DNA from 2 places in the Plantibacter sp. LMC-P-059a genome. Region 2 is predicted to be linked to the other one. Evidence: predicted binding sites of a transcription regulator. Region 2 holds the regulator's gene; the other holds the start of a gene.

Region 1 (5,168 bases), on a different contig from region 2:
GATCCGAGCACTGAGAGCGGACGCCCGCCGCAATCGGGACGCGATCGTGGCCGCTGCGCGTGATGTCTTCGACCGGGACGAGCAAGTGCGCTTCGATGACTTCGCGGCGCGCGCCGGCGTGGGGGTTGGAACCCTCTACAGACACTTCCCTACCCGTGACGCGCTGGCCGCCGCAGTGTACGAGGGCGAGGTCGCCGCACTCTGCGAAAAGGCCAACGACCCGGCGCGGTCTCCGGGGGTGAACCTCGACATGTTCCTCCGCGGGTTCGTCGAGTACGTGCTCGCCCACACCGGTCTCGCCCGCGCCCTGGCAGCGACGACAGACCCTGCAGTACTGGCCGACGGCGGCATCGCAGTCGAACGTGCCGTCGCCGACCTCCTGGAGCGAGCGCTTGCCGATGGCGCCATCCGCCCCGGCACGCCTGTCGGGGCGGTCATGATCGTGCTACACGGCATCTCGTCTACGATCGATCGCCCCCTCTGGGCTTCAGAGGCGCGCGCAGCCGTCGAACTCCTGCTCGCCGGACTCCGAGAACACTGATCCCACTAGCGCAGGTGGGTGAGGCTTCTTCGGCAAGGACTCGAGCCGATCTGCTCGGTCGTGAAGAATCAGTCCCGGTCTGATCCGTCCTCATCACTGGCAACGAGCTCGCCCGTTTTCGGATACATCCGGGCAACTCAGCGCGACGGCACGTTCCACCTCCGTTCACCCGGGCGCGATAGCCTGGCGCGCATGACTGCATCGCTGACTGCCCTGGCCGAAGAACTCACGCGTCGGGGGCTCGTCGCCTCGCCCGAGGTGGAGGACACGTTCGTCTACGGGCTCGCCCGCTTCGACGCGATCGATGCCGAGGTCATGCTCAACGTCGACCCCGAGCCCGAGGAGCAGGAGGTCGAGCCGGAGCCGGCGGCGCTCGCCGACTTGGCGCAGCGGGTCCTCTCAACGCCGACGGCGGAGTGGAAGGTGCTGCTCGACCGCGTGGTGTCGGAGATCGAAGAGTCCGACGAGTTGGACGAGGTCGTCGAGACCGCCGAGCTGCGCGAAGACCTCGTGTTGCGCTCCGTGATCGTCTTCATCGACGCCGTGCTGCTGTCGTTCGACGCGCCGAAGCAGTTCCCCGACAGCTCGGTGCTCGTGCAGCTCGACGCCGACCTCGCGTTCGAGGCCGTCGAGGTCGAGGCCGACGATGACGACGAAGAGGGTGGCGAGACGATCGAGTTCTCCACCGTCGAGGAGCTGGTCCGCCGCCTCTCGATGTGAGGCGGCTGCCGGTCCCCGAGCGTCCACCCCCGGTCCCTGAGCTTGTCGAAGGGCAGACATGGGCAGCCCGACTCGTGTCGTTCGACAACCCGCCGTCTTGGCGGTCCTCGGCCTGACCGCCCTCTACATCGGGTTCATCCTGCTGCTCGTCGCGACCTGCGACGGCGGTTGCCAGGAGTCCTACCCGATGCACTGTCTCTTCCTGGAACTCGACCTGCCGGGCTTGCTCGTCACGGTGCTCCTGCTTGTGGCCGTAGCGGTCGCCGCGGGTATTTGTTCGACGCGTCGGCGATCGGTCGCGAGGGGCGCGCTACTCGTCGCGCTCGGAGTCGGTGTCGTCGCCATCATGGTCGTCGGTGTCGAGCTGTCGTCGAATCTTGCTCGGGAGTGGCGGTACTGACGACGTGTCGGCGCGCCGGTTGCGACGGTTCCGCGTCGAGCGCCTCGCGTCGTCGGGTTCGTGACGAGTTGTGACACCGGTCGCTGGTCACGAGCGCGCTGCACCGCCGACACTGTCCGCATGACTCTCCTCACGAACGACCTCGCCACCGTCCCGACCGTCTCCGCAACCGAGCGCGCTGAACGCCTGGCCGCTGCCGGCTCATCCTGGTCCGAGCGGATCGCCTCCGCGCCGTCGAGCGCAGCGCTCACCTACCGCGTCTCGGGCACCGGTGAGGGTTCGGTCGCGAGTGCGATCACCGCGGGCAAGCACCGCTTCTTCGTCGACGAGCCGGCCGCGCTGGCCGGCGACGACGTGGCGGCGAGCCCGGTGGAGTTCGCGCTCGGGGCGCTGATCTCGTGCCAGATCGTCGTCTACCGTCTCTACGCGAGTGCGCTGGGCATCCAGGTCGACGACATCAGTGTCGCCGCCGAGGGTGACCTCGATGTGCGCAACCTGTTCGGCATCACCGACGAGGTGCGGGCGGGGTTCTCGACGATCCGGCTGAACATCACCATCACCGGCCCTGAGACCGAGGACCGCTACCAGGAGCTGCGCGCCGCGGTCGATGCACACTGCCCCGTCCTCGACCTGTTCCAGAACCCGACGCCGGTGGAGGTCAGCGTCGTCAAAGCCTGAGGCCTCCGCGCGCTCGTGCGCATCAGCTCGACGACGAGACCCCATCGACCGGCCAAAGCGGATCGATGGGGTCTCGGAGAACGGTGATCGGGCCTGCTACTCGTTGAGGTCCATGCTCGAGGCGGTGCAGGATGCCGACGCGTATGCACCGGTGGAGGTGTGCTCGGCGACGACCTCGCCGTCGACAGTGATTTTGCAGGAGATGTCACCGGCGTCGTCGGCGCCGTTCATCGCCATCAGGTAGAACGAGCTGTAGTCGAAGGTGCCACCGGCCTTGATCGTGAACTCCTTGGTGAAGGGGAGTGCCTGATCCTTGACCTGCTCGGTGCCGCTGTTGCTGTCCGTGTAGGTGGAGTACGTGATCGACGAGCCGGCCGACGTTCCGGTCACCTCGTAGATGACGGCGACGTCACGGTCTGCTTCCGCGGACGACTCGGCCTGCGCGGTCTTGATGCCTTCGCTCACGGCGCCGGCGAATCCGGCGGTGTAGGTGATGGCGAGGATGATGCTGAGGATCATCGCGACGAGCGACAGGACCGTGCCCGCGATGGCGAGGCCCTTGGACTTGTTCTTCAGGAACAGCGCGATGACACCGAGCACGAGGCCGACGAAGGCGATAAAGCCGGAGACGAAGTTGACGATCGCCGTATTCGGGGATTAGAACAGCTTCGCCGGCCGAGCGGGCCTGGAACAGGACCAGCTTTTCCTCTCCGGCCGATAGTGTGCGAGCATGAGCGACGACTCGATTGTCAACTGGGCGGACGCCGTAGCTCGTGCTCACGCGGGTGGGTTGCTCGTGCCCGTGGATTCGAGGTCGGCCGTGCCGGACGACCTGCATGAGCGCGAGGTGGTACTCCTCGTTGACGCGATCCGGGACTTTGTAACTCGCCCTGATAGCTGGGATGAGGCGTACATCCCCACCCGTCAGCACCCCGACGGGCGTTGGGTATCGACCCACACGCTAGAGGATCACGAGGTTGAGATACTCCGCCACCTCGCAGCGCGTGATTTGGACGCGTCGACTCTGTTGAGGGTATTGGATCTGTTGGCTGCACGGACCACTGGATTGGAGAAGGTCCAGACATGGGCGAGTCTCATCGAACACGTGGCATCGGAGTTTGCGAACATCGCTCTCAACTACGACGTCATGTTCGCTATCGGGCGGGCGTTTGCTATTGCGCCTCGGTTCGGACCTCTCACGCAGGCGGCCGGTGACAAGCTGGAGCATATATTGCTTGACCGCATCCTCGCCTCGACGAACCCGGAGGAGGTGTTGCCTCTGGCGGGGAACTTGCGTGCACACAACCGGGCGCGGACACGAGCCGCTGAGGTCGGCGAGCACTTAAGGCTCCTAGCTCCGCCATCAACACACGGCTACATGCGACGGCTGTTGCGTGAGGAAGCGGCGGCATGGCACCTCCTAGCGGGGGACCTGCCGGCACACTATGACGATATCGCCGCGGCCGTTCTGGTCTTGCGAGACCAAGCGAGCGAGCTGCTTGATGAGCATAGGGTCGATTCTGCCGCGCGCGCGGGGAAGGATCTCGAACTCGCTCTTGACCGCCTCGCAATCATTCCCCGCGCCGAACGACCGGCTCGTGGTGTAGATCAGCTTCACAGCGAGCTGACGAGAATGATCCGCCGCGCAGGCACAGCCACGTTGTCGTTTATGAAGTCGACGCGGCACAAGGTTCCCATTCCGCGAGAAATGCCTAATCTCACGGCGCTCATCGAAGGCAAAGAAGTTGGAGATGCTCTAGGACTATTTCTGGGCTGGCTGCCTCTCACCGACTTCGAGCTAGCCAAGGTCAATAACCAGGCGCTGATCGAAAAGTATCCACTCCCCCACGTGTTCCCGCATGTCCAGTTCTCCCCGGATGGGCGTACCGTAGCACGGTCGTCTGCGGACGCCAACGATCTGATCTACGGAGTACCCTCGCACCTGTGGCGCGTGATGACGAGAGATTTCGTGGGCCGTATCGTGTTCTGCGTCCAGCGTTTCCTCGAACCGTCGTGGTCGGCCTTGTCTGCTCAACACCCTCTGAATATCGCGGACTTCACGTTTCTTGCGAATGAGAGCCCTGCTGTCCCTTCTGGCCGACAGTCGCTCGTCGCGAGGGGGCTCCACTACGGATATAACGGCGACTTCCTAACGGCGGCACACCTGCTGATCCCTCAACTAGAGAACATCATTCGTATGAAGCTAATCGCCGCTGGCGTGAGCACGAGTACAATTGATGATGGCATCGAGGCAGAGAAGGGTCTCAGCGCACTGATGAAAGGCGATGAGGTTGAGGCGGTTTTCGATCCCGACATCGTCTTCGAGATCCGAGCGTTATTTTGTAGCTCGCACGGACCGAACCTTCGGAACGAACTTGCCCACGGACTTGCTAACGACAACCACATCAACTCGGTGTCGTCCTTTTACGCGTGGTGGCTCATCTGGCGACTGATATTTTCGGATTTCTCTAACGCACATCGTGATGAAGATGCTTCTGATCTCGGCGGTCCGGTAGTCGTCCCCGACGATGAAGACAATGATCGTTCATGGTCAGATGCATGAATTCGTCCCCTACGGCGGCAGAGTCACAAAGCGCGCGTATGTCTGAATTCCCATCCGGCTGGAGCCGGCAGCATGTCCAAGCGCATGACCTCTTAGACCATCTTGACGGACGGCAGCGGTCCGAGAGCATCTGCCAAAGGTGGTGTTTCGGGGTCTTGGATGAGGCGTCAATAGTGGGAGTGCATGCCCGCCAGCTCCGACGTTGCTGCACTTCTACTTGTTCTCCGTCAGCCCATCCACACCAGACGCGGAGCATGACACCGATG
Region 2 (5,168 bases):
TTCGAGGACGAGGCCGTCGATTACGCGGCGGTCGGCGCGACCCAGCGCAGTGACCTCATGCAATACCCGCCGGAGGGCTACGTCCCCTCGGAGGACGAGTTCCGGCTCGGCAGCGGTGAGGAGCGGTTCGCTCTGGCGACCAGCGCGCTGCTCACCTGGGGACTCCACCGGTCGAGCGGTGTCGAGATCACCGACGTGCACCCGGGGACGGGTGTGCAGTACGGCGGCATCGCCTTCGCGGAGGACGGCACCCCGCTGGAGCCGATCGAGACGCACGAGGAGCAGCGGTTCGCCGAGGACGGCACGCCGTTCATCACGCCGGGTACGACGGTCGTGTTCGCGGGCTCCGTCGGCGGAGAACCGCTCGTCGGCCCGCATCGCGTGATCTCCGTGACGGAGGAACCGGGGCACGTCAGCCTGGCCATCGGCACGATGGACGGCGACCCCGAGAGCGGTGAGCAGTCCTTCACGATCGAACAGCGGGAGGACGACTCCGTCTGGATCGTGGTGCGCTCCTTCTTCCGCCCGACGAAGGGGGCTGCGAAGCTCGTCGGCTCGAAGCGCCGTCGGAAGACCATGAACGACGCCTACCTGCGCGCACTCCTGCCGTCGCGCGGCCTCTGAGCGACGGATCGTGCCGAGCGCGCTTCCCCTCGCCGACCCGGCGCCGTCCGACGGGCTGCTCCCGGAGACGGCGGCCGTCGGTGCCCACCAGCGCGCCTTCGGGGTCTACCTGCACGTGCCGTTCTGCCGGGTGCGCTGCGGGTACTGCGACTTCAACACCTACACGTCGACGGAACTCCGCGGCGCGAAACAGTCGGACTACGCCGACGAGGCGGTCGCCGAGATCCGCTTCGGCCGCGGTGTGCTGGAGGCGTCCGGCGTCCCCGACCGCCAGGTCTCCACAGTCTTCTTCGGCGGTGGCACACCGACCCTGCTGCCGGCGGACGACCTGGTCCGCATGCTGCGTGGCGTGACCGACTCCTTCGTCCTCGCGCCCGGCGCCGAGGTGACGACGGAGGCGAACCCGGACTCCGTGGACGCCGCGTACCTGCAGACCCTGGCGGACGCCGGCTTCACCCGTGTCTCGTTCGGCATGCAGTCGGCGGTGCCGAGCGTCCTGGCGACCCTCGAACGCACGCACGACCCGGCGCGGGTGCCGCTCGTGGTGCAGTGGGCGCGCGACGCCGGTCTCGGCGTCAGCCTCGACCTCATCTACGGGACACCGGGGGAGACGCTCGCCGACTGGCGTGTCTCACTCGAGACGGCCATCGCCTGCGCCCCCGACCATGTGTCGGCCTATTCGCTCATCGTCGAGCCCGGCACGAAGCTCGCCCGCCAGATCCGTTCCGGCGTGGTCGGAACGCCCGACGAGGATCTGCAGGCCGACATGTACGAGCTCGCCGACGACCTCCTGACCGCGGCCGGATACGGCTGGTACGAGGTCAGCAACTGGGCGACGTCCGACGATCACCGCTCCCGGCACAACCTGTCCTACTGGACCGGTGAGGACTGGTGGGGTGTCGGTCCCGGCTCCCACAGCCATGTCGGCGGGGTGCGCTGGTGGAACGTCAAACATCCTGCGGCCTACGCGCAGCGCATGGCGGCAGGCGAGTCACCCGCGGCCGGCCGCGAGACCCTCGACGACGAGACCCGCGAACTCGAGCGCATCCTGCTGCTGACCCGGACGCGCGACGGCATCCCGATCCGCACCCTCGCCCCCGAGGCGCGCACCGCCGTCGCCGGGCTCATCGCCGAGGAGCTCGTCGATGCACGGCAGGCGCTCCTCGGCCGTCTGGAGCTCACGCGACGCGGTCGACTCCTCGCCGATGCCGTCGTGCGGCGGCTCGTCGGCGACTGACGCGGTCCGGGCGCGTCCCGTTCATCAGGCCGTCGAACGACGTCAGGCCGCCGGAACGCCGACAGCCCCGACCGGCGGACCGGACGGGGCTGTCGTGTGCGGCTCGGAGGATCAGGCCTTGATGAACTGGATCGTGAGCGGGTAGCTGTACAGCTCGCCCTTGTTCGCCTTGATCGCGGCGATGATGCTGAACACGATCACGACGATGTACACGGCGATGATGACGAGGATGCCGACCACGACGATCGTGAGGATCGACCCGACCACGAGCGCGATGAGCATGGTCAACTGGAAGTTGAGTGCCGTGAGCGTGTGGGCCTTGATGAACGGACCGCGGTCCTTGAGCGCCAGGTAGCCGATCAGTGGCGGGATGAACCCGAAGAAGATCCCACCGATGTGGATGAGGGTCGACCACAGCTTCTCGTCGGACGGGCTCATCGGCTGGGCGACGGGGTAGGGCTGCTGGTACTGCGGGGCGCCGGCGGGCGGCGGCGGGTAGGAGCCGGCACCGGGCGGCGGCGGCGCGTAGCCACCGGCGGGCGGCGGCGGGTAGGAGCCTGCCGGCGGCTGGTGAGGAGCTGCGGGCGGGGGCGTCGCGCCGTCTCCTGCAGGCGGAACCGACCCGCCCTTGGCAGGGTCGACGGGCGGTTGAGCGTTCGGATCGGACATCTTCGCACCTTTCACGGAGAGTGATATTCAATTGGTCCAGCAGAGCGTATCGCACCAGGTGTCGCGGAAACGGGACCCACGCCTGTCGCCAACGGTATTCCTGGGCCGCCACGGCGCGCAAGGGATGGCTTCCGGTGGGCCGCGATATGATTGGCAGTCAGGGTGTTCGAGTGCTGACGATCGGTGTTCGGCGGAGACGAGGAGAGGGGTTCGCCATGGTGTCGGATCGCGGTCTCGAGGTCCTCCGGGTCATCGTCCAGGACTACGTCGCGTCGCGTGAGCCGGTCGGGTCGAAGACGATCGTGGATCGTCACTCCTTCGGGGTCTCGGCGGCCACCATCCGGAACGACATGGCGCAGCTCGAGGACGAAGAGCTCATCGCCGCACCCCACACCTCCTCGGGGCGCGTCCCGACGGACAAGGGCTACCGCATGTTCGTCGACCACCTGGCCGACCGACGCCCACTGAACAACGCGCAACGGACGGCGATCGAGACGTTCCTCGGCGCATCCGGCGACCTCGACGAAGTGCTCCACCGCACGGTGAGGCTTCTGTCGCAACTCACGAACCAGGTCGCGCTCGTCCAGTACCCCATGTTCTCCCGTGCCCGCGTCCGGCACCTCGAGCTCGTGAGCGTCACGCCGAACCGGGTGCTCGCCGTCATCATCCTCGACAACGGCCGGGTGGAGCAGCGTCTCATCGAGACGGAGCGGCCGGTCGACGACGACCTCATCGCGCGCCTCCGCGGTGCGTGCAACGAGGCGGTCGCAGGCCGTCCGCTCCTCGACGCCCACGACGCCCTCGGTGACGTCCCCGACACGATCGCCGAACTCGACCGGTCCGCGGCGGTCCGGATCGTCGACGCCGTGCGCGAGCAGCTCTCGGCCCAGCGCCAGGACCGCCTCGTGATGGCGGGCGCAGCGAACCTCGCTCGCACAGAGGACGACTTCCCGGGGAGCATCTACCCGGTGCTCGACGCGATCGAGCAGCAGGTGGTCCTCCTCAGGCTGTTCGGCGAGATGGAGTCGGAGCGGGACGGCGTCGTCGCCAGCATCGGGCGGGAGAACGCGTCCTTCGGCCTCGAGACGACGAGTGTCGTCGCGGGGAACTACCGTTCCTCTGGTGGCGAAATCGCCCGTCTCGGCGTCCTCGGCCCGACGAGAATGGACTACGCGAGCAACATGGCGGCGGTCCGAGCCGTCGCCAGATACCTCTCGCGCATCCTCGACGCCGAGTGACGCCTCCTCGTCGCGTCCACCAACACCTTCCGCACCTCGAACGAAAGGCCCTCAGTGGCTGACTACCCCGACCACTACGCAGCCCTCGGCGTCGCCAAGGAGGCGACGCCCGAAGAGATCAAGAAGGCCTACCGCCGCCTCGCCCGCGAGCTGCACCCGGACGTCAACCCGGGTTCCGACGCCTCGGAGCGATTCAAGGAGGTCACGCACGCCTACGACGTGCTCAGTGATCCCAAACAGCGCCAGCAGTACGACCTGGGTCCGCAGGCGGGCGGCTTCGGTGGCGGCGACGCCGGCTTCAGCGGCTTCGGTGACATCTTCGACACCTTCTTCGGCGGCGGCGGCCAGCAGCGCGGCCCGAAGTCACGTCGTTCGCGCGGCGAGGACGCGCTGCTCCGGGTCGAGCTCGACCTCGACGAGGTCATCTTCGGCACCCACCGCGACCTCGAGGTCGACACCGCGGTGCTCTGCGGCACCTGCAACGGCTCCTGCTGCCAGCCAGGCACCTCGCCGGTCACCTGCGACATCTGCCACGGCACCGGTTCCATCCAGCGCGCCGTCCGCTCGCTGCTCGGGAACGTCATGACCTCGGCACCGTGCGGCACCTGCCGTGGCTACGGGACGATCATCGCGACCCCGTGTGTCACCTGCCAGGGTCAGGGACGCCTCCGCGCCCGTCGCACCGTTTCGGTCGACATCCCGGCCGGTGTCGACACCGGCCTGCGGCTGCAGATGCCGGGCAGCGGCGAGGTCGGACCGGCCGGAGGCCCGAACGGCGACCTCTACCTCGAGATGAAGGTCAAGCACCACGACGTCTTCAGCCGCGACGGCGACGACCTGCTGTGCACGCTGGAGGTCCCGATGACGGACGCCATCTTCGGGCGCCACGTCACGGTCCACGCACTCGACGGCGACGTCGAGGTCGAACTTCGTCCGGGCGTCCAGAGCTCTGAGGTCATCACCGTGAAGGACCGCGGCGTGACCCGGCTCCGCGGGAACAGCCGAGGGGACCTCAAGATCGGCGTCCAGGTCGTCACCCCGACCAAGCTCGACCACCGCGAGCGGGAACTCATCAAGAGCTTCGCCTCGGGCCGGCGTCAGGGGCCTCCTGCGCTCGCGCAGTTCCAGCAGGGCCTGTTCGCGAAGATCCGCGACCGTTTCCACGGCGTCGGTTGAGATGAGCTCGCTGTACGTCCGCGAGGACCTCGAATCGACCGGCGTCGGCGACTCGGTCACCCTCCGGGGGCCGGAGGCGAAGCACGCCGTGTCGGTCAGCCGGCTGCGGGTGGGGGAGACGACGTCGATCGGCAACGGACGCGGACTGATCGCGACCGGAACCGTCGTCCGGAGCGAACCGGGCGAGCTCGAGATGCGCGTCGAGTCGGTGGTCGTGCATCCCG

Evidence for each region. Region 2 encodes HrcA, which represses chaperone genes, less so after heat shock. Its sites were predicted from a motif close to TTNGCACTCGNNNNNNNCGAGTGCNAA; they were not measured.
Region 1: a site for HrcA is predicted at 3,042-3,068, ahead of QRN27_RS14655 (DUF4209 domain-containing protein). Genes of this name have one in related genera too.

What each region holds. Positions count from the first base shown of each region.
Region 1 is NZ_JARVRZ010000006.1:290,562-295,729, reverse strand. Features, by position in the region: gene QRN27_RS14680 (TetR/AcrR family transcriptional regulator) at 1-541, shown strand, start outside; gene QRN27_RS14675 (cytochrome C5) at 734-1,261, shown strand; gene QRN27_RS14670 (hypothetical protein) at 1,320-1,661, shown strand; gene QRN27_RS14665 (OsmC family protein) at 1,782-2,339, shown strand; gene QRN27_RS14660 (MmpS family transport accessory protein) at 2,436-2,939, opposite strand; gene QRN27_RS14655 (DUF4209 domain-containing protein) at 3,070-4,902, shown strand; gene QRN27_RS14650 (MmpS family transport accessory protein) at 5,116-5,168, opposite strand, start outside.
Region 2 is NZ_JARVRZ010000001.1:175,225-180,392, reverse strand. Features, by position in the region: gene QRN27_RS00870 (DUF1990 domain-containing protein) at 1-624, shown strand, start outside; gene hemW (radical SAM family heme chaperone HemW) at 635-1,861, shown strand; gene QRN27_RS00860 (DUF4870 domain-containing protein) at 1,973-2,530, opposite strand; gene hrcA (heat-inducible transcriptional repressor HrcA) at 2,746-3,768, shown strand; gene dnaJ (molecular chaperone DnaJ) at 3,823-4,944, shown strand; gene QRN27_RS00845 (16S rRNA (uracil(1498)-N(3))-methyltransferase) at 4,946-5,168, shown strand, end outside.